DNA from 4 places in the Listeria rocourtiae subsp. hofi genome. Region 1 is predicted to be linked to each of the others. Evidence: predicted binding sites of a transcription regulator. Region 1 holds the regulator's gene; each other region holds the start of a gene.

What was found. Region 1 encodes LexA, which represses DNA repair genes until DNA is damaged. Its sites were predicted from a motif close to CGAACATATGTTCG; they were not measured.
Region 2: recA (recombinase RecA) is a predicted target of LexA. The motif match lies at 1,923-1,936, and genes of this name have one in related genera.
Region 3: uvrB (excinuclease ABC subunit UvrB) is a predicted target of LexA. The motif match lies at 1,159-1,172, and genes of this name have one in related genera.
Region 4: addB (helicase-exonuclease AddAB subunit AddB) is a predicted target of LexA. The motif match lies at 3,210-3,223, and genes of this name have one in related genera.

What each region holds. Positions count from the first base shown of each region.
Region 1 is NZ_CAUYTL010000022.1:1,309-6,090, reverse strand. It holds gene R8925_RS10125 (methionine gamma-lyase family protein) at 1-409, shown strand, start outside; gene R8925_RS10120 (MerR family transcriptional regulator) at 589-957, shown strand; gene glnA (type I glutamate--ammonia ligase) at 1,016-2,350, shown strand; gene lexA (transcriptional repressor LexA) at 2,494-3,108, opposite strand; gene yneA (cell division suppressor protein YneA) at 3,269-3,598, shown strand; gene mscL (large conductance mechanosensitive channel protein MscL) at 3,673-4,128, shown strand; gene R8925_RS10095 (DUF896 domain-containing protein) at 4,150-4,383, shown strand; gene R8925_RS10090 (IS3 family transposase) at 4,449-4,782, opposite strand, start outside.
Region 2 is NZ_CAUYTL010000005.1:14,782-19,563, reverse strand. It holds gene pgsA (CDP-diacylglycerol--glycerol-3-phosphate 3-phosphatidyltransferase) at 1-432, shown strand, start outside; gene R8925_RS04025 (competence/damage-inducible protein A) at 530-1,792, shown strand; gene recA (recombinase RecA) at 2,070-3,116, shown strand; gene rny (ribonuclease Y) at 3,359-4,782, shown strand, end outside.
Region 3 is NZ_CAUYTL010000009.1:67,841-72,622, forward strand. It holds gene R8925_RS06165 (hypothetical protein) at 1-132, shown strand, start outside; gene R8925_RS06170 (HD domain-containing protein) at 147-797, shown strand; gene R8925_RS06175 (CsbA family protein) at 816-1,058, shown strand; gene uvrB (excinuclease ABC subunit UvrB) at 1,419-3,395, shown strand; gene uvrA (excinuclease ABC subunit UvrA) at 3,402-4,782, shown strand, end outside.
Region 4 is NZ_CAUYTL010000039.1:5,602-10,383, reverse strand. It holds gene addB (helicase-exonuclease AddAB subunit AddB) at 1-3,198, opposite strand, end outside; gene R8925_RS13705 (IDEAL domain-containing protein) at 3,548-3,781, opposite strand; gene R8925_RS13700 (competence protein ComK) at 4,043-4,693, shown strand; gene R8925_RS13695 (helix-turn-helix domain-containing protein) at 4,739-4,782, opposite strand, start outside.

The sequences.
Region 1 (4,782 bases):
AAAAGGAGCGCGCTTTACTGCTGGCATATTGGATGCTTTTCAAATCGAAACTGACCCTGCTTGGAACGCGCCTCGGACTGACTTGATTCAAAGCGTTTCGTTTCATGATAAGGAAAGGATGGTTGCTTTTGCTCAGGCCATTCAGGCAGCCTCTCCAATTAATGCGCATGTTGTTCCAGAGGGGGCGTATATGCCAGGATATGAAAATGACGTTATCATGGCAGCTGGAACTTTTATTCAAGGTGCGAGCCTCGAGTTGACGGCGGATGGTCCTATTAGGGAGCCTTACCAGCTTTATGTGCAAGGAGGACTAACTTACGAACATATAAAACTAGCGGTTCTAGTAGCGATAAAGCGTCTTATAGATCAGAATCTTTTAATGCTATCAGAAATAACACCGAGATGTTAATAAATTCAAAAAACAGCGAAAATATTTTTGCTGTTTTTTTGAATTTAGTTCAAAGTGGTTGATACATAAGGTTTTAAAACGTGTTAGATTATCTGACATAGATTTGACAAAAGATATATCATACATTATAATGCAACTAACATATGAAAAATAAAGCGTTTTGAAAGGGGTAAATTGTCGTGAGTGAAAAAGAAATTAGAAGATCGATGCCTCTTTTCCCGATAGGTCCTGTCATGAAACTAACAGATCTTACTGCGCGACAAATTCGTTATTATGAGGACCAAGGTTTGATTCATCCTGCGAGGAATCAAGGGAATCATCGGCTGTATTCACTACAAGACATCGATGTATTGCTTGAGATTAAAGATTATTTGAACGACGGTCTGAATATTGCGGGAATTAAAAAAATGTACCAAATGCAGCAGGATGAGCAGAAAACGCCACTTACAGATGAAGACGTACGCAAAATTTTACGAAAAGAAATGCAGCAAGCTGGTAGATTCGTGAAACAAGATGCTTCTGGAAAGCAACAATTGCCAAGGTTTTGAAACAAGATATTTACTTTTAAAAAGTTTATATAATATCAATTATTGGGAGGATTTAATTATGACATCGTATACTAAAGAAGATATTTTTCGCTTCGCAGACGAACAAAATGTGAAATTCATCCGCTTGCAATTCACGGATATCCTAGGAATCATTAAGAACGTGGAAATTCCGGTAAGCCAGTTAGCCAAAGCTTTGGATAATAAAATGATGTTTGATGGCTCCTCTATTGAAGGTTTTGTGCGCATTGAAGAGTCTGATATGTATTTATTTCCGGATCTTGATACGTGGGTTGTCTTTCCTTGGACAGCTGAAAAAGGGAAAGTTGCTAGATTGATTTGCGATATTTATAATCCGGATGGAACAATTTTTGCGGGGGATCCTCGTGCTAACTTAAAACGTGTATTAGCCGAAATGCATGATTTAGGATTTACAGATTTTAACTTAGGACCAGAACCCGAATTTTTCCTTTTCAAACTAGATGAAAAAGGAAAGCCTACACTAGAATTAAACGATAATGCAGGATACTTTGATTTAGCGCCAACCGATTTAGGTGAAAATTGTCGTCGCGATATTGTTTTGGAGTTGGAAGAGATGGGCTTTGAAATTGAAGCTAGTCACCACGAAGTAGCACCTGGTCAGCATGAAATTGATTTCAAATACGAGGATGCGGTCACAGCGTGTGATAATATCCAAACATTCAAATTAGTCGTAAAAACAATTGCTCGTAAACATGGCTTGCACGCAACGTTTATGCCAAAACCGTTATTTGGTGTGAATGGGTCGGGGATGCATTTCAATATGTCGTTATTTAATAAAGATGGGAATGCGTTCTTTGATGCAGATGGCGAGGAGCAACTGAGTCAGACGGCATATCACTTCTTAGCTGGTATGATAAAACACGCAAAAGGCTATACAGCGGTAACCAATCCGACTGTGAATTCTTATAAGCGCCTAGTCCCTGGATACGAGGCGCCATGCTACATTGCTTGGTCTGGTAAAAATCGTAGCCCGCTTGTTCGAGTTCCAAGCTCTCGTGGCTTGAGTACGCGGTTGGAACTGCGTAGCGTTGATCCAGCGGCAAACCCATACTTAGCAATGGCTGTGCTACTTCGCGCCGGACTAGATGGCATCAAGAATGAGTTAACGCCACCAAAACCAGTGGATCGCAATATTTATGGCATGAATGAAGAGGAGCGTCATGCACATGGTATTTACGATCTTCCGGAAAGCTTAGCGCTTGCACTGAAAGAACTGACAAATGATGATATTATTGTCGATGGCCTGGGTGAGCATATTTTGGAGCATTTCGTAGAAGCGAAAACAATCGAATGCGACATGTTTAGAACCGCAGTTCACCAATGGGAACGAGATCAGTACATGGAAATATACTAAATATCGCCATTCCAAAAAAGAGACTACAATTCTGTAAGATATAGAAAAGCAGGAATCTTGTATAGAGCCATTTATGAAGATGGCATATACAAGATTCCTGCTTATTTTATTTTTGAAATCCTTGTTTCAGCCACTTTCTATGGCTAACGAATATCACGATACAAGCCAATAACTTTGCCTAAAATAGAAACATTTCTTAGGCGGATAGGTTCTAAAGCATCGTTTTCTGGTTGCAGACGGAAATGGCTAGCTTCTCTAAAAAATCTTTTACAAGTAGCTTCATTATCATCTGTCATCGCTACAACGATATCTCCGTTATTAGCGGAATTTTGTTGTCTTACAATCACTTTGTCGCCGTTCAAAATACCAGCATTAATCATACTTTCGCCATCAATTTCTAACATGAAAATCTCTGTTTCTCCATTGGCCATATATTCAGGTAAAGGAAAATATTCATCGATGTTCTCAACGGCTGTAATTGGAACACCGGCAGTTACTTTACCGATAATTGGAATGTTGATAACGTTTGGAGCTACCATCTCGTCTTCTAACGATAGGATTTCGATGGCTCTGGGTTTTGTAGGGTCTCTGCGAATGAGTCCTTTTCCTTCGAGTCGTGCTAGGTGTCCATGGACTGTAGAGCTAGAGGCTAAACCAACTGCTTCACCGATTTCACGCACGGAAGGTGGATATCCCTTATCTTTTACTTCAGACTTGATGAAGTCATAAATATCTTGTTGTCGTTTTGATAGTTTCATTTGTTTCACCCCGTTCACTCTTTCATTACTTCTTTATTAAACCCAGTATATCAAAGATTTTTTAGATATGCAAACAATTGTTCGTTTTTTTATTGACACATCAGAACGAGTGTTCTATAATAATAAAAAAGCGAACATATATTCTTCGGGAGGGATAAAGATGACTTTGAAAACTATTTGGGATCGATATTATATTGCAATTATATTTATTATTACATGTTTTGTTTTGGGATTAGTGTTAATGGTCGTGACAGTGAATCAAGCGAGTTCAGAATACAATGAGGTGAGCGTTGCAAGTGGGGATTCTATTTGGAGTCTTGCAGATGAGTATGCCGGTGACTACAAGATGAGTAAGCAGGATTTTGTATCGTGGGTCGAGAAAGAGAATCAAATTATAAATGGGAAGCTGATTGCTGGTGAGACAATTACGATTCCAATAAAAAAAGGTGCTGAGAATATAGATCGTTCTATTCAGTTAGCGAATGAATAATAGAACACAATACTTTAAAAATCTCTCGTTTTATTGTAGAATAGGCGTTGATTAATAATGAAAGAGGTTTTTCGATGTTGAAAGATTTTAAAGCATTTATTTCGAAAGGTAATGCATTAGGAATGGCAATTGGGATTGTCATTGGTGCTGCATTTACAAGTGTTGTTAACTCGCTTGTGAATGATATTATTATGCCTCCACTAGGCTTGCTAATTGGGAATGTTGATTTTGCTAACTTGTTTGTCAGTTTAAATGGAGTGCATTATGATACTTTAAAAGCCGCTCAAGCAGCAGGAGCCCCAACGATTAATTACGGGTTATTTATCAATAATATTATTAGTTTTTTTATTATTGCTTTCTCGGTGTTTCTAATTATTAAGATGGTGACTAAGTACATACCGCTAGAACCAAAGAAACCTGCTACGAAAGAATGCCCTTATTGTTTGTCAGCTATCCCAGAGAAGGCTAGGAAATGTTCACAATGTACATCGGACTTATCTCAAAATGGAGAGACTGGATTATCTGAATAATATCGTTTGAGGAGGAGAATAATGTTAGAAAAGGCTAAAATAGACCGTATTAATGAATTATCGCATAAGAAAAAAGCAGGCACAATAACCGTGGATGAGAAATTAGAACAAGAAGTTTTGCGTCAAGAATATATTAAATCATTCCGTAATCAAGTGCGAAGTACGATTGAACATACTACTTTTATTGATCCAAATGGCGATGACGTTACGCCTGATAAGATAAAACGTATACGTGATGAGAGAAAAAAACTATGAAGAAAATGGGGGAGATGAACTGCTCCCTGTCAAGTAGACAGGTTAAAAAACAAATGAAATAGTTTTTATATGATGGCCTTATTCCGGTATTCGCTCGGGGTAAGGCCTTTAAATTTAGCGACCACGCGCTCATTTTGATAGAAATTGATATAGCTATGAACCCCTTGGATTAGCTCTTTTTCAGTTTCAAAAGAATGAAGATAATAATATTCTGCTTTCAATGTTCCCCAGAAACTTTCTATCGGTTGATTATCCAAACATTTTGCGACACGTGACATGCTTAGCCTAAATTGAAATTTCTTTTTCAAGCGCCTATAGGCGCGACTAGTATATTGAAACCCACGGTCACTATGAATCATGGGCTTTACTTTTGGATGTTGCTTCATTGCTTTTTTGATG
Region 2 (4,782 bases), on a different contig from region 1:
ATTGTAGCCGCATTAACAGACTGGTTCGATGGTCATTTAGCCCGCAAGTATAACCTGATTACCAACTTTGGCAAATTTGCCGATCCACTGGCTGACAAATTATTAGTTGCTGCAGCTTTCATCATATTAGTTGAACAGCATATTGCGCCATCTTGGGTGATTATCATCATCATTAGCCGCGAGTTTGCTGTAACTGGCTTGCGTCTACTTCTTGTAGAAGGTGGTGAAGTCATGGCAGCCGGGCAATTAGGGAAAATAAAGACCTTCACTCAAATGATTGCAATTCCTTTGTTACTGCTTCACAATTGGCCGTTTGAATGGACTGGTATTCGTGTGGATCTTGTATTCCTATACGTTTGCGCCTTTTTCACGGTTTGGTCTGGCTGGGATTATTTCTACAAGAACAGAAATATTTTCAAAGGTTCCATGTAATATCAAAAAACGACTTCTCACATCGTGTGGCAGGTCGTTTTTCTTGTTTTTGGAATGAGTTGTTGTAATATATAGAAATAGAAAGGGCGTGTTTTTTATGCGTAGTGCAGAAATTATTGCAGTTGGAACCGAACTATTACTTGGACAAATCGTGAATTCCAACGCTGCTTTTATATCCAAAGAACTGGCCGAATGTGGTATCTATGTGTATCATCATACCGTCGTCGGCGACAATCCCGAACGCTTGAAGAAAGTTATTGAAATCGCTGAGAATCGGAGTGACATCTTAATTTTCACAGGCGGTTTAGGCCCAACAGAGGATGATATAACTAAGCAAATTCTTGCTAGTCACTTGAAAAAAGGCATTCTTTACGATAACGATCATCTAGCAAAAATAGAACAATTTTTTGCAGCAAGAAAAGATAAAATGTCTGAAAATAACAAGCGTCAAGCAGAAATTATTGAAGGTTCTCATGTTCTATCCAATGATTTTGGCTTTGCAGCAGGAATGTTACTTGAATCTAAGAAACACAGTTACCTTTTACTTCCTGGGCCACCATCCGAAATGCAACCAATGTTCACAAAATATGCCAAGCCACTTCTACTGAAAAATAGTGACCGCGAAATTATACTAGAATCCAAAATAATACGTTTTTTTGGTATTGGTGAATCGAAATTAGCGGACGATTTAAAAGACCTGATTGCAGCTCAAACGAATCCAACCATCGCAACGTATGCAGGTGAAAATGAAGTTATCATCCGGCTTACAGCATCTGCCAAAACACGAGAAGAAGCATTGCACCTAATTGCCAATACGGAAGAAGAGATTATCAAGCGAGATGGAGCTTACATATACGGCTCTGGAGACGTCACACTTGTCGATTTAGTAATTCAGCAGCTCATGGATGCTAATATGACTGTATCAGCCGCAGAAAGCCTCACAGCTGGCTTATTTCAAGCAGAGTTAGGTGGAACAACCGGCATCTCTAAAATTTTTAAAGGTGGTATGGTAACTTACAGTTCAGAAATGAAGCACGAATTGTTACACGTATCTAAAGAAACTATAGAACAAGAAGGTGTTGTTAGCCAAGCTTGCGCGATTGAAATGGCTGATAATATTCGCAAATTATGCAAAACAGATATTGGCATTAGTTTCACTGGTGCTGCGGGGCCAAGTGAACTCGAAGGAAATCCTGTTGGGACTGTTTGGATTGGTCTCAGTGTTGTTGGTAGTCCTACACTCGCTTATCGTTATACCTTCAATCGTGACCGTAATTATAATCGTCGCCGAGCGGTAAAAGAAGGTTTTGCACTGATTAAAGCTTTTTTAGATGAGAAAAGCGACAAAAAAGCAAAATAAGGGATTAAAAATAACAAATCTAGCACTAAAAAAAGGTTAGACGAATACCTGTAAAACGGCTATAATAAAGGCATAGTTAGGAATTGATAGTAGCGATGTCTAGAACATAATAGCGCACACTAAAAAAATACGAACAAATATTCGCTTTTTACTTGTATATCTAAAAAAAATAAGGTATAGTATCTATAGGCAGTAAAAACAGCCGGAAATAGATGTACGGGAAATACTGTTTTTACATGAAAAATTAGATAGTATATAAAGACTAGGAGGCAATAATGTGAGTGATCGTCAAGCGGCCTTAGATCAGGCGTTAAAACAAATTGAGAAACAATTCGGTAAAGGTTCCATTATGAAGTTAGGAGAGCAATCCGACCATAATATTTCCACGATATCAAGTGGCTCATTAGCCCTCGATATTGCACTTGGAGTTGGTGGGTATCCACGTGGAAGAATCATCGAGGTTTATGGACCAGAAAGCTCTGGTAAAACAACCGTTGCTTTACATGCCATCGCAGAAGTGCAGGCGCAAGGTGGTACCGCAGCATTTATCGATGCCGAGCACGCACTAGACCCAGCGTATGCAAAAAACCTTGGTGTAAACATTGATGAATTGCTACTATCACAACCAGATACAGGGGAGCAAGCATTAGAAATCGCAGAAGCTTTAGTTCGAAGCGGCGCCGTTGATATTCTAGTTGTCGACTCCGTAGCAGCACTTGTACCACGTGCTGAAATTGAAGGTGAAATGGGCGATTCCCATGTTGGTTTACAAGCACGTCTGATGTCCCAAGCATTACGTAAATTATCAGGTGCCATTAATAAATCAAAAACAATCGCGATTTTCATTAACCAAATCCGTGAAAAAGTTGGTGTTATGTTCGGTAATCCCGAAATAACACCTGGCGGGCGAGCACTTAAGTTCTACTCTACCGTTCGTTTAGAAGTAAGACGTGCAGAGCAACTAAAACAGGGTACGGATGTTATTGGTAACAAAACAAAAATCAAAGTTGTCAAAAACAAAGTAGCTCCACCGTTCCGTGTAGCTGAGGTCGATGTGATGTACGGCCAAGGTATCTCACGTGAAGGTGAACTTGTCGATATGGCATCCGAGATTGATGTAATCAATAAGAGCGGTTCATGGTATTCTTATAACGAGGAGCGTATTGGGCAAGGTCGTGAGAACGCGAAGCAATATCTGAAAGAACATCCAGAAATCCGTGATGAAATTTCAAAACGAGTTCGCCAAGAATATGAGATCGATGTGAACCCAAACATATCAGAGGATACATTGCCAGAAGAAATCAACTTACTTGATGAAGATTAATGTTATAAGCCGTCCAACTGGGCGGCTTTTCTTTATGGAGATTGTATCTCGATTCATTGCGGACAATTTCAATAACATGTTCCCGCTTACACCTTTCGCTTTTCTTGACAATACGCAGATTGACAGATAGAATTAGATTGTATATTTTACATTTAAAAATGAAAAAATACACGCGTGTCAGGAACATTTCTGACAACCGACATAACCATTAAAAAGAATTGAATAGCAAAGGAGGTGTAAGGATGGAAATCGTAATCACAATCATCTCCAGCTTGCTTTTCTTGATCGTCGGTCTGGTTGTTGGTTCTCTGATTTATAAATCAAGCTCTGAGCGGAAACTTGCCGCTGTTAGAGGAACAGCTGAATTAATCACGGAAGATGCTAAAAAAGAAGCAGAAACCTTGAAGAAAGAAGCATTACTTGAAGGAAAAGAAGAGAATCATAAGTTACGTACTGAAATCGAAAATGAACTTCGTGGGCGAAGAGGGGAATTACAAAAGTCAGAAAATCGCTTATTACAAAGGGAGGAAAACCTCGACAGAAAAGATACTTCTTTAAGTAAAAGGGAAGCAACTCTTGAAAGAAAAGAGGAGAGTATCAGTAAACGTCAACAACAAATTGAAGAAAAAGAAAGCAAAGTTGAAGAGATGACACAGAAACAACAAGTAGAGTTAGAAAGAATATCTGCCCTTACCAAAGATGAGGCTAAGAATGTTATTTTAAGCCAAGTAGAAGAGGAACTGACACACGACACAGCAGTGATGGTAAAAGAATCTGAAACTCGTGCGAAGGAAGAAGCAGATAAGAAAGCTAAAAATATTCTTTCTCTAGCTATACAGCGTTCAGCTGCAGATCATGTTGCTGAAACGACAGTAAGCGTTGTAACTTTACCGAATGATGAGATGAAAGGTCGAATTATTGGTCGTGAAGGCCGCAATATTCGAACTCTAGAAACACTCACTGGTATTGATTTAATTATTGATGATACACCAGAAGCAGTTATCCTTTCCGGATTCGATCCTGTTCGTCGCGAAATCGCGCGAATCGCTTTGGAAAAACTCGTACAAGATGGACGAATTCACCCAGCGCGGATTGAAGAAATGGTCGATAAAGCTCGCAAAGAGGTTGACGAACATATTCGCGAGGTTGGAGAACAAGCAACATTCGAAGTGGGCATTCACTCCATACACCCGGATTTAATCAAGATTCTTGGTCGTTTGCGCTACCGTACAAGCTATGGACAGAATGTCTTGAATCATTCCCTAGAAGTTGCGAAATTAGCTGGAATTTTGGCTAGTGAGCTTGGGGAAGATGTAACGATGGCCAAGCGCGCTGGACTACTTCATGATATCGGTAAAGCAATCGATCATGAGATTGAAGGAAGCCATGTCGAGATTGGTGTTGAGCTTGCTACGAAATACAAGGAAAACGATATCGTTATTAACAGTATTGCGTCCCACCATGGTGACACAGAGGCAACATCTGTTATTGCTGTCCTAGTTGCAGCAGCAGATGCCCTATCAGCCGCTAGACCTGGCGCTCGTAGTGAAACATTAGAGAATTACATTCGTCGCCTAGAAAAATTAGAAGAGATTTCCGAGTCTTATGATGGTGTAGAAAAATCTTACGCTATTCAAGCCGGACGCGAAGTTCGAATCATTGTAGA
Region 3 (4,782 bases), on a different contig from region 1:
TATATTTTTGCAGCAGACAATTTCAGACAATATTCGGCAGCAATTATCGCTTTACTTGGATTTAGCTCTGCTTTAATTATGCGTGAAGTAGAAAATACGCATCCAGATAATAAAAAACAAGAAGAACAATGAGGAGTTGATATAAAATGGGGATTCATCAATATTTTCGCAGTTTATCGGATCTAGAAAACATTTACCGTTGTCCAGGTAAGTTCAAATACCAAGAACATTCGGTTGCTGAGCATTCATTCAAAGTAACCCAAGTGGCACAATTTTTAGGCAATGTAGAGGAACAAGCTGGTCAAACTGTTAATTGGCGTGCACTATACGAAAAAGCGCTCAATCACGATTATCCAGAACTGTTCATTGGTGATATCAAAACACCAGTTAAATACGCGACCGCAGAACTTCGCGAAATGTTGTCAGAAGTAGAAGAAACGATGACACGGAATTTTATTAACAACGAGATACCCGCTGAATTTCAAGCTATTTATCATGTTTTACTCAAAGAAGGTAAAGATGACACATTAGAAGGCCAAATTTTGGCGGTAGCAGATAAAGTAGACCTACTCTATGAATCATTTGGTGAAATCCAAAAAGGCAATCCAGAACCAACATTCACAAAAATATATAGCGAGGCATTAGAAACAATTTATCAATTCCGTGAAATGGCTTGTGTACAGTATTTCTTACGTGAAATTTTGCCTGATTTACTAGCCGAAAAAAATATCGAGAAAACGGATTTACCAGCTTTAACAGATGAAATCAAAGCGCGTGTTTTAAAATCAGATAGCTAAAAAGGGAGAGCGAAGCCTGTGTGGGATCAGTTAATTTCGGCGTTATTTTTTCCAGGACTCTTGGTTATTATATTGTCTCGAATAACATATCAACGTTTTGTAGGTTTAGGGCTTACTCTGATTTTAATAACTGTTTCCGCGCGAATGGGCTTTACAAATACATGGTGGCTTATTAGTTTAGATGCAATTTCGATGACAATAGGCTTCTTTTTGGCCACGCGAATGCTCGGCAGATTGCGTGAAGCAGACAAAGAAGTATAGAAATCGAACGCTGAGGTTTTGCGGAAAATCATGTGAGGTAGTTTTTCTATAGTCTGAAGGCTTTGCTTAATTGCGAAGCCTTTTTATGTTTAAACGAATGCGAAAATATGTTCGCTTTTTGCTGGCGGATTTAGACTAATTATGTTAGAATGAATACAAGTGATGAGTCTGCGAGTCTTACTGGATAGGGGCTAAGTTTGACTTTATATAAATCGAGCGGAAGCGTTTGGATCTCCATAGTTTAGTGGGAGCCGAAAGTACGGGTACGGAAGAACTGATGAATGAATAGTTCGCCATGTTCAAGCGCATAGCCGATTATTTGAGGTACGCAACAGACTTGTGTCGGAGGAGGAAAAGAGGGTGAAAGATACATTTCAGCTAGTTTCGAAATATACGCCACAAGGAGATCAGCCGAAAGCCATTGAGAAATTAGTGGCAGGTCTCAAAAATGGCACTAAACATCAAACTTTACTTGGAGCAACTGGTACTGGTAAGACATTTACAGTTTCAAACGTTATCCAAGAAGTCAATAAACCAACGCTTGTCATCGCACATAACAAGACTTTAGCGGGGCAATTATATAGTGAATTTAAAGAATTTTTCCCGAATAACGCCGTAGAATACTTTGTAAGTTATTATGATTATTACCAACCAGAGGCATACGTCCCACAAACAGATACGTTTATAGAAAAGGATTCTAGCGTAAATGACGAGATTGATAAACTACGACATTCGGCTACGGCATCATTATTTGAAAGACGCGACGTTATTATTATAGCTAGTGTTTCTTGTATTTATGGTTTAGGTTCGCCAGAGGAATATGGCGCAATGCTCGTTTCATTAAGGCCGGGAATGGAGATTAGTCGTGATCAATTATTACGGGATTTAGTAGAAATACAGTACGATCGCAATGATATCGATTTCCAGCGCGGTCGTTTTCGTGTCCGTGGAGATGTTGTGGAAATTTTTCCGGCATCACGTGATGAGCACTGTATGCGAGTGGAGTTTTTTGGAGATGAAATTGAACGAATTCGCGAAGTGGACGCACTGACTGGTGAAATTATTGGCGAACGGGAACATGTCTCTATTTTTCCAGCCTCTCACTTTGTAACACGTCCAGATATTATGAAGAAAGCGATAGTGAACATCAAGGCAGAGTTAGAGGACCGCTTGAAAGTTTTGCGTGCGGATAATAAACTACTTGAAGCGCAACGCTTGGAGCAACGTACAAATTATGATATTGAAATGATGGAAGAGATGGGTTATTGCTCAGGTGTTGAGAACTATTCACGTCACTTGGCTATGCGAGAAGCAGGTTCTACACCGTATACATTATTGGATTTTTTCCCCGATGATTTTCAAATTGTCATCGATGAATCACATGTAACGATGCCACAAATTCGAGGGATGTATAATGGAGACCAGGCGCGTAAACAAATGCTAGTAGACCACGGGTTTAGATTGCCGTCTGCTTTGGATAATCGTCCGTTACGCTTGGAGGAATTTGAGGAGCACGTAAATCAAATCATGTATATTTCGGCGACACCAGGGCCATACGAGTTGGCATTAAATCCAGAAGTTATTCAGCAAATTATTCGTCCGACTGGTTTGCTCGATCCTATTATTGAAATTAGACCGATTGAGGGACAAATTGATGACTTAATGGATGAGATAAATGAACGTATTGAGAAGAAAGAACGTGTGCTGATTACAACGTTGACAAAGAAAATGTCTGAGGACTTGACTGATTACTTGAAAGAAGCGGGGATTAAAGTCCAATATCTACATTCTGAGGTAAAGACGTTGGAGCGAATCGAAATTATACGAGATTTGAGACTAGGTGTTTACGATGTTTTAGTAGGAATTAACTTGCTTCGTGAAGGAATCGATATTCCAGAGGTCTCACTAGTTACGATTCTTGATGCGGATAAAGAAGGTTTCTTACGTTCTGAGCGATCGCTCGTACAAACTATTGGTCGTGCTGCGCGTAATCAGAACGGTAAAGTAATTATGTATGCTGATAAGATGACGGATTCTATGAAGTTCGCGATTAGCGAGACAGCGCGTCGTCGTGAAATTCAAGAGGCATATAATTTAGAACACGGCATAACACCGCAAACAATCATTAAAGATGTTCGTGGCGTCATTGCCGCAACAACCGCTGCCGAAGAACGTGAAGCAGAGCATCTGAAAGATCTGAGTAAGATGAACAAGAAAGAACGCATGGCATTTATTGAGGAATTAGAGCATGAAATGAAAGATGCAGCAAAAGCGCTTGACTTTGAGCGTGCGGCGCAACTTCGTGATACCTTACTTGAGCTAAAAGCGGAAGGATGATTAGAGTTGGAAAAAGATAAAATTGTGATACAAGGCGCTAGAGCCAACAATTTAAAGAATATTGATGTCGAAATTCCGCGGGATAAACTTGTTGTTATGACTGGCTTATCTGGATCAGGAAAATCGTCGTTAGCTTTTGATACGATATATGCAGAAGGACAACGACGCTATGTAGAATCGTTATCTTCTTATGCTCGCCAATTTTTAGGACAAATGGATAAACCAGATGTGGATTTGATTGAAGGCTTATCACCCGCCATTTCTATTGACCAAAAAACGACGAGCCGTAATCCGCGATCTACAGTAGGTACTGTCACGGAGATTCATGACTATCTACGCTTAATGTATGCACGTGTAGGGCATCCTGTCTGTCCAAACCACGGAATCGAAATTACATCGCAAACGATTGAACAGATGGTCGATCGTGTGTTAGAGCTTCCTGAGAAGACACGAATCCAAATTTTAGCCCCAATTGTATCTGGCAAAAAAGGAGCGCATAAAAAAACGCTAGAAGGCATCAAAAAAGAAGGATATGTCCGCGTACGAATCGATGGAGACATGTATGATATCGGAGACGAAATTGAGCTTGAGAAGAACAAAAAGCATTCCATTGATATTGTTATTGACCGCATTGTCGTAAAAGAAGGTGTAACTTCTCGTTTATTTGATTCTATTGAGTCTGCACTAAGATTAGCAGAGGGATACGCGGTTGTTGATGTCATTGGTGATAAAGAACTGTTGTTTAGTGAACATTATGCTTGCCCTTATTGTGGCTTTTCTGTGGGCGAATTGGAACCTAGGATGTTCTCCTTTAACAGCCCATTTGGCGCTTGTCCCACTTGTGATGGACTTGGAACGAAGCTAGAAGTAGACATTGATACAGTAATTCCAGATATGAGCTTATCACTAAATGATGGAGCAATTATTCCATGGAAGCCAATCAGCTCTCAATACTATCCAAAAATGTTGGCAGCAGCATGCAAAGAGTTCGGGATTGATATGGACACACCGTTAGAGAAACTACCAAAAGAACATTTAGATATCATTCTGAATGGCTCCAATGGAAAAGAATTCTACTTTGAATATAAAAATGATTTTGGAATGACACGCGAAACAAATATTCCTTTTGAAGGTATTATTCCAAATGTAGAGCGCCGTTACCGCGAAACGAGTTCAGACTTTACAAGGGAACAGATGGCGCAATACATGACAGACTTGCCATGTCCGTCATGTAAAGGTTATCGACTTAAGGAAGAAGCGCTAGCCGTGAAGATTAATAAAACACACCTTGGCGACGTGAGCAATTTCTCAATTACAGAAGCATTAGCCTTTTTCGATGAAGTAACATTGTCTGAGAAGGAGACACAAATTGCCAAGCCCATTTTGA
Region 4 (4,782 bases), on a different contig from region 1:
ATCTTTTTTCAACCCTGTAGGTATAACCGCAGAAGTTTTTCCAGCCTCGAGTTCCGTATCCATAAGCGACACCGCCAGAGCATCATCTAATACTAAACCCTTCATTCGAAAGCTCTTTAATAGCTCCTTCTCAATCTCCGCCTCCGTTAATTCCTGCTCTGCGTTAACGAGTGGATTATGCATATGAAAATACAATACCCCCGCTGGTTCCGCAACTTTACCAATAAGCTTCGCTGAGTTCTCAACGACAATGTCTAAATACGTCAGCATCTGCAAAGCTAATCCATAATAAACCTCCGTCATCGGCAAATCGTGCGAACTTGATTTATAATCGATAATTCTCAAAAACGTTCTCTCATCTTGCTCTGCCTCATCTATTCTATCAATTCTTCCCTGCAAAATAAGCTCTCGTCCGGAATTAAGAGGTAATTTTAAAGGTGGGATTTCCCCTTTCACTCCAAAATCAACCTCTAATCCCACTGGCCTAAACCTACTAATCTTAGCTTGCTCATTTAACACACGCGTCGCCCGCATGATGATATTCAAAAGCTTATACTGAATATATTCTAATCGCTTAGTACTCAACAAAATTTCATGTTGCAACTTAGGAGCCAAATACTTCATCGCGAGTGTTGCCAACTCGACACACTGCTCCGTCGTCAGCTGACCCCAATCTAACTTATTCTTCCTAAGCTCTGCAGATATCCACTCCATAGCTCCATGAAATATTTCGCCAATATCTACAGACTGCAATTTAAAATGCGCTCGCTCTTCTAGTTTCAAACCATGCTGCGCAAAATGTTGAAAATGACAACTATAGAAACGCTCCATTCTCGAGACGCTTGCATGAATATTCTCGCCAAATAAAGAAGTTGCTGCTTCTTCAGAAATACGCTTTGCCTTATTTTGATAAAACAAACTTTCTAAAATTCGTAGTGAAAAGTCCCTCAATGCTTCTTCTGATTGGAAAAAAGCGTAAACATCCCACCAAATCGCAGACATCGGATACCCTTTTTTCTTATATTGCATTTGTGTTGTTAAAAGCGATATCGCAGATTTAGGTGTTGAAATATAGGCAACCTGCTCTGAGTCACTAAGTAAAGAAGGATCGCTCAAATAGAGCCCTCTCTGAATCGTTGGAAAAACTGCCTCTATGCGTCTAATATAGTTCGATTCAGATAATTCTCTCCCATTCTCATCAGCATTAGGGAAACTAATAAACAAATACTCTGAGGGCAACGTAAACAGACGATAAGCCAGAAAATCCTCGCTAGAGAGCATACTTTTCCCACTAGGCCTGACTGCAATTCCTGATTGGTTTAGATAATCACGATCCTCATCCGATAAAATGCCGCTCTCCGTTTTTTTCATCGGTAACACACCATCATTCATGCCCACAATAAAAACAGCCTTCCTATTCAGCAACCTAGAGCTATCCATATCTGCGACAATTAACTGATCTAGCGACGGTGGTAGCAAAGCAAAATCCAGAGCATCCAGCCCCGTATTTATTATGTCAAAAAATACGTCAAACGAAAGCCGCTCGTCCCCCATGACCTCAACAAACTCATCCAACAAAGCCACAACAGATTTCCATGCCTGCTCATGCTCTTTAGCTAATTCGAGCTCATTCATTTCCTCTGCTCGTTTACGCCACATATCCAACCTAGTATCTACTTGTGCATCTAACATAAATTCAAATAATGCTCCCGCTTGCTCTATACCTGTATTAGCATCTTTCAATCTTTTCTCTAAGTTCATTAAGGGGGCCTTTATTTGCTCTCTTACTTCATTGATTATTATCTCTTTCGCTTTTTCATCATCTGTTTGTACACCGTGATTCAAATCTAACCCACGAATTTTCCGATAAGTCCAAGGACGCTTTTCCATCCACCTGCGCTTATTATAAATACCATTCTCCAATATATAGTTCTCAAAAATATCAACTTTTCCCCGATAAGCGCTACTACTTATATCCAATGGGAAGAGGAACTCTGTGCGAACAGCCTGAAAAACAGCTTCATATTGCCAGTTAGTACGAAGAACATCTAAACTAGAACGAAGAAATTCTATCATAGGATGGTTAGCCATTGTTCGTTTTTTATCGATAAAATAGGGAATATCATTCGCATCCAGAGAAGCCTTCAAAATCGTTTCATAGCTGTCTGCATTCCGCAGTAGAATAGCCATATCCCGATAACGATATCCTTTTGATGCTAACTCCCTAACACGCCTCGCAACCCCTTCCATTTCAGCACGACGATTATTCGCCTCATCTATATGAATACCAACTGCTTCACCATCAAATTTAGCTACCGATAGCTTCGTCCAATTTTCCTGTAGATAAGCTAAATCATCATTTTGAAAGCGTCTGTTGTTGTTCATAATAATGTCAGGCATCACATCACAACCCCTATTTTGCGCCATTTCTTTCAACTTAGCATATGTCGTTCCAGTCAATTGAAATAAGTCATACGCTTCCAAGCTATCAACACCATAATCTTCATCCAAAGTTAGAGCAATCGTCACATTTTTACACGAGGCCAATAACTCCCCTAAAACTAAATATTCTTGCGGCGAAAACTCATAAAATCCATCAATAAAAATTTCACTTTGTGCTAAAAATGAATTCTCTGAAATAGCCTCTGCAAGTAACTTTAAGTAATCCTCGTTTTCCAAATATTTTCCAGCTAGCACTTGTTCATACGCATCATAAAGCACAGCTATATCCGCCATTTTATTACTCAAATCAGCTTTAATCTGACCATCAAAGTGCTGCAATTGTTCTTGCTCAACGCAATATTGTTTCATTTCTTTAAAAATTTGCTCCAACTCTTTAATAAACCCTTTTTTAGAAGCGCTACGTCCGAATAAATGTAACTCCTCTTGTTTCTCAAGCATAATTTTCCTAATTACCATCTCTAACCCAGAATCTGTCAAAAAAGTTCTCGCCAATCCACCACTTTCCTGTAAAACACGCCAAGCTAAGCGGCTGAAGCTAAAAATCTGCGTATCTAATAAACCAGTAACCCCTTCACGCTCCAAAAACACGGTTTCCATTTGTAATGTCATTTGATCCGGAACTAAAAAAATACAGGATTGCTTCTCCGTGGTACTATTCATCCGTTCCTCTAATTTATCCATTATTAGCGTCGTTTTCCCAGTACCCGCGCGCCCTATAATAAATTGTAAACTCATTTCAACACCACCGAACATACGTTTGTTTTTATCATAACATATTTTACATAACTAAACCAGCCTTATTTTTGAATCCTACTGCCAGTCTATCACTTTAATCGTTTTTCAACAATCACAACCATGAAAAAACTAGAGCCAATTTGACTCTAGTCAGTCTGTAGAAAAACTATCTCACATGATTTTCCGCAAAACCTCAGCGTGTCGACAAATGCTTAGGTTCTAGGCAAAAGCGAGTACCAGCGCGGAGCGTACTGGAGTACGTGAGTACTGGAACGGAGTTTTTAACAACGAAAATGAGCGTTTGTCGACACGCTGACTAGAGCCAATTTGACTCTAGTCACTACTTTATTTAGAAAGTCAGCACTTCCTGCTGCATGTTATTCAGCTTCTCTGTCAAAAGATAGAAGTTCTCTTTATCGTTATTATCTAAAGCAATATCAATCTCGTCTTTCAATTGTTGCAATCGGTGTTCGTCAAGGAGCATTGTCATGTAGCACTCAATAAATGTATTCACTAACTCTTTTTCTCCTTTTAGAGCTCCAACTTGATTAACTAATGAACTTGAAAAATCTCGCATTTCCATGACTGATCACTCCTTCTTAATTTTTTATTATCCGGCAAAAAGTGAAAATAAGGGGTTTAAAAGTCATATTCTTTATAAAAATAGAATTTTTAGAAAAAATAGTGACTTCGAGAATTAGCTGTGCTATACTCAAGCTAGCAATTTAGGTGAACCATAGACAGATAGTTTCAAAGTAGGTGTACTAAAATTTTTTCAAAAACAAACCGGACATTTCATAAACTTGGTGCATTTACACTACTTAAATACATCAAAAGGAGTGGCATTATGTCGAAGAAGATGAAAAAACCAGTGTACGAGGTTAACCCGCATACCATGATTATCCTGCCTTTAAAAACAAAATCAGGAGTCCAATCAGAAGTCTTTGAATTAAACGATCATCGTATATCTAGTTTTACCCCATTATTTCTAATTAAAACAAGCTGTCAATATTTTGGCTCTAGTTATGAAGGTCGTAGAGAAGGAACGCGTTTCTTAACAGGCGTCACACACAAGCCGCCGATTATGATTGATCCCGTCAGCTTCACCTACGCATTCCCGACAACTTCAGCTGGTAGAGATGACTGCATTTGGATTTTTCCACAGCACATTTCAGAGTACTATGACTCTAATTATAATTGCACCACTATTAGATTTAATAATAAACAAAAAATAAAAATATCTGTCTCTTTTGCTACATTCAACAATCAAATGGCTAGAGTATCTATGCTACACATGAAATTTTCCCAAAAAATGCGAACAGTAGAAACAGAATATCCTTATTCCAATCTCTTATTTCCACCGGTATCTTTAGCAGCAGAGAATAGAGAGCCTTATAATATCGAAGAAGTAAGCGATATCAATGACAATTTTGTTGACTTTAGCTATTCAGAGTTGCCACAACAAAAAAAGAATAAGAAAAACAAAGAAGAATAATAACAATAAGGCAGTCACTTTTTTCCGGTTTGTGACTGCCTAAAATTAAATATTTCGATTTCCTAAAGCCTCAGAAATTCGTTTTAAAA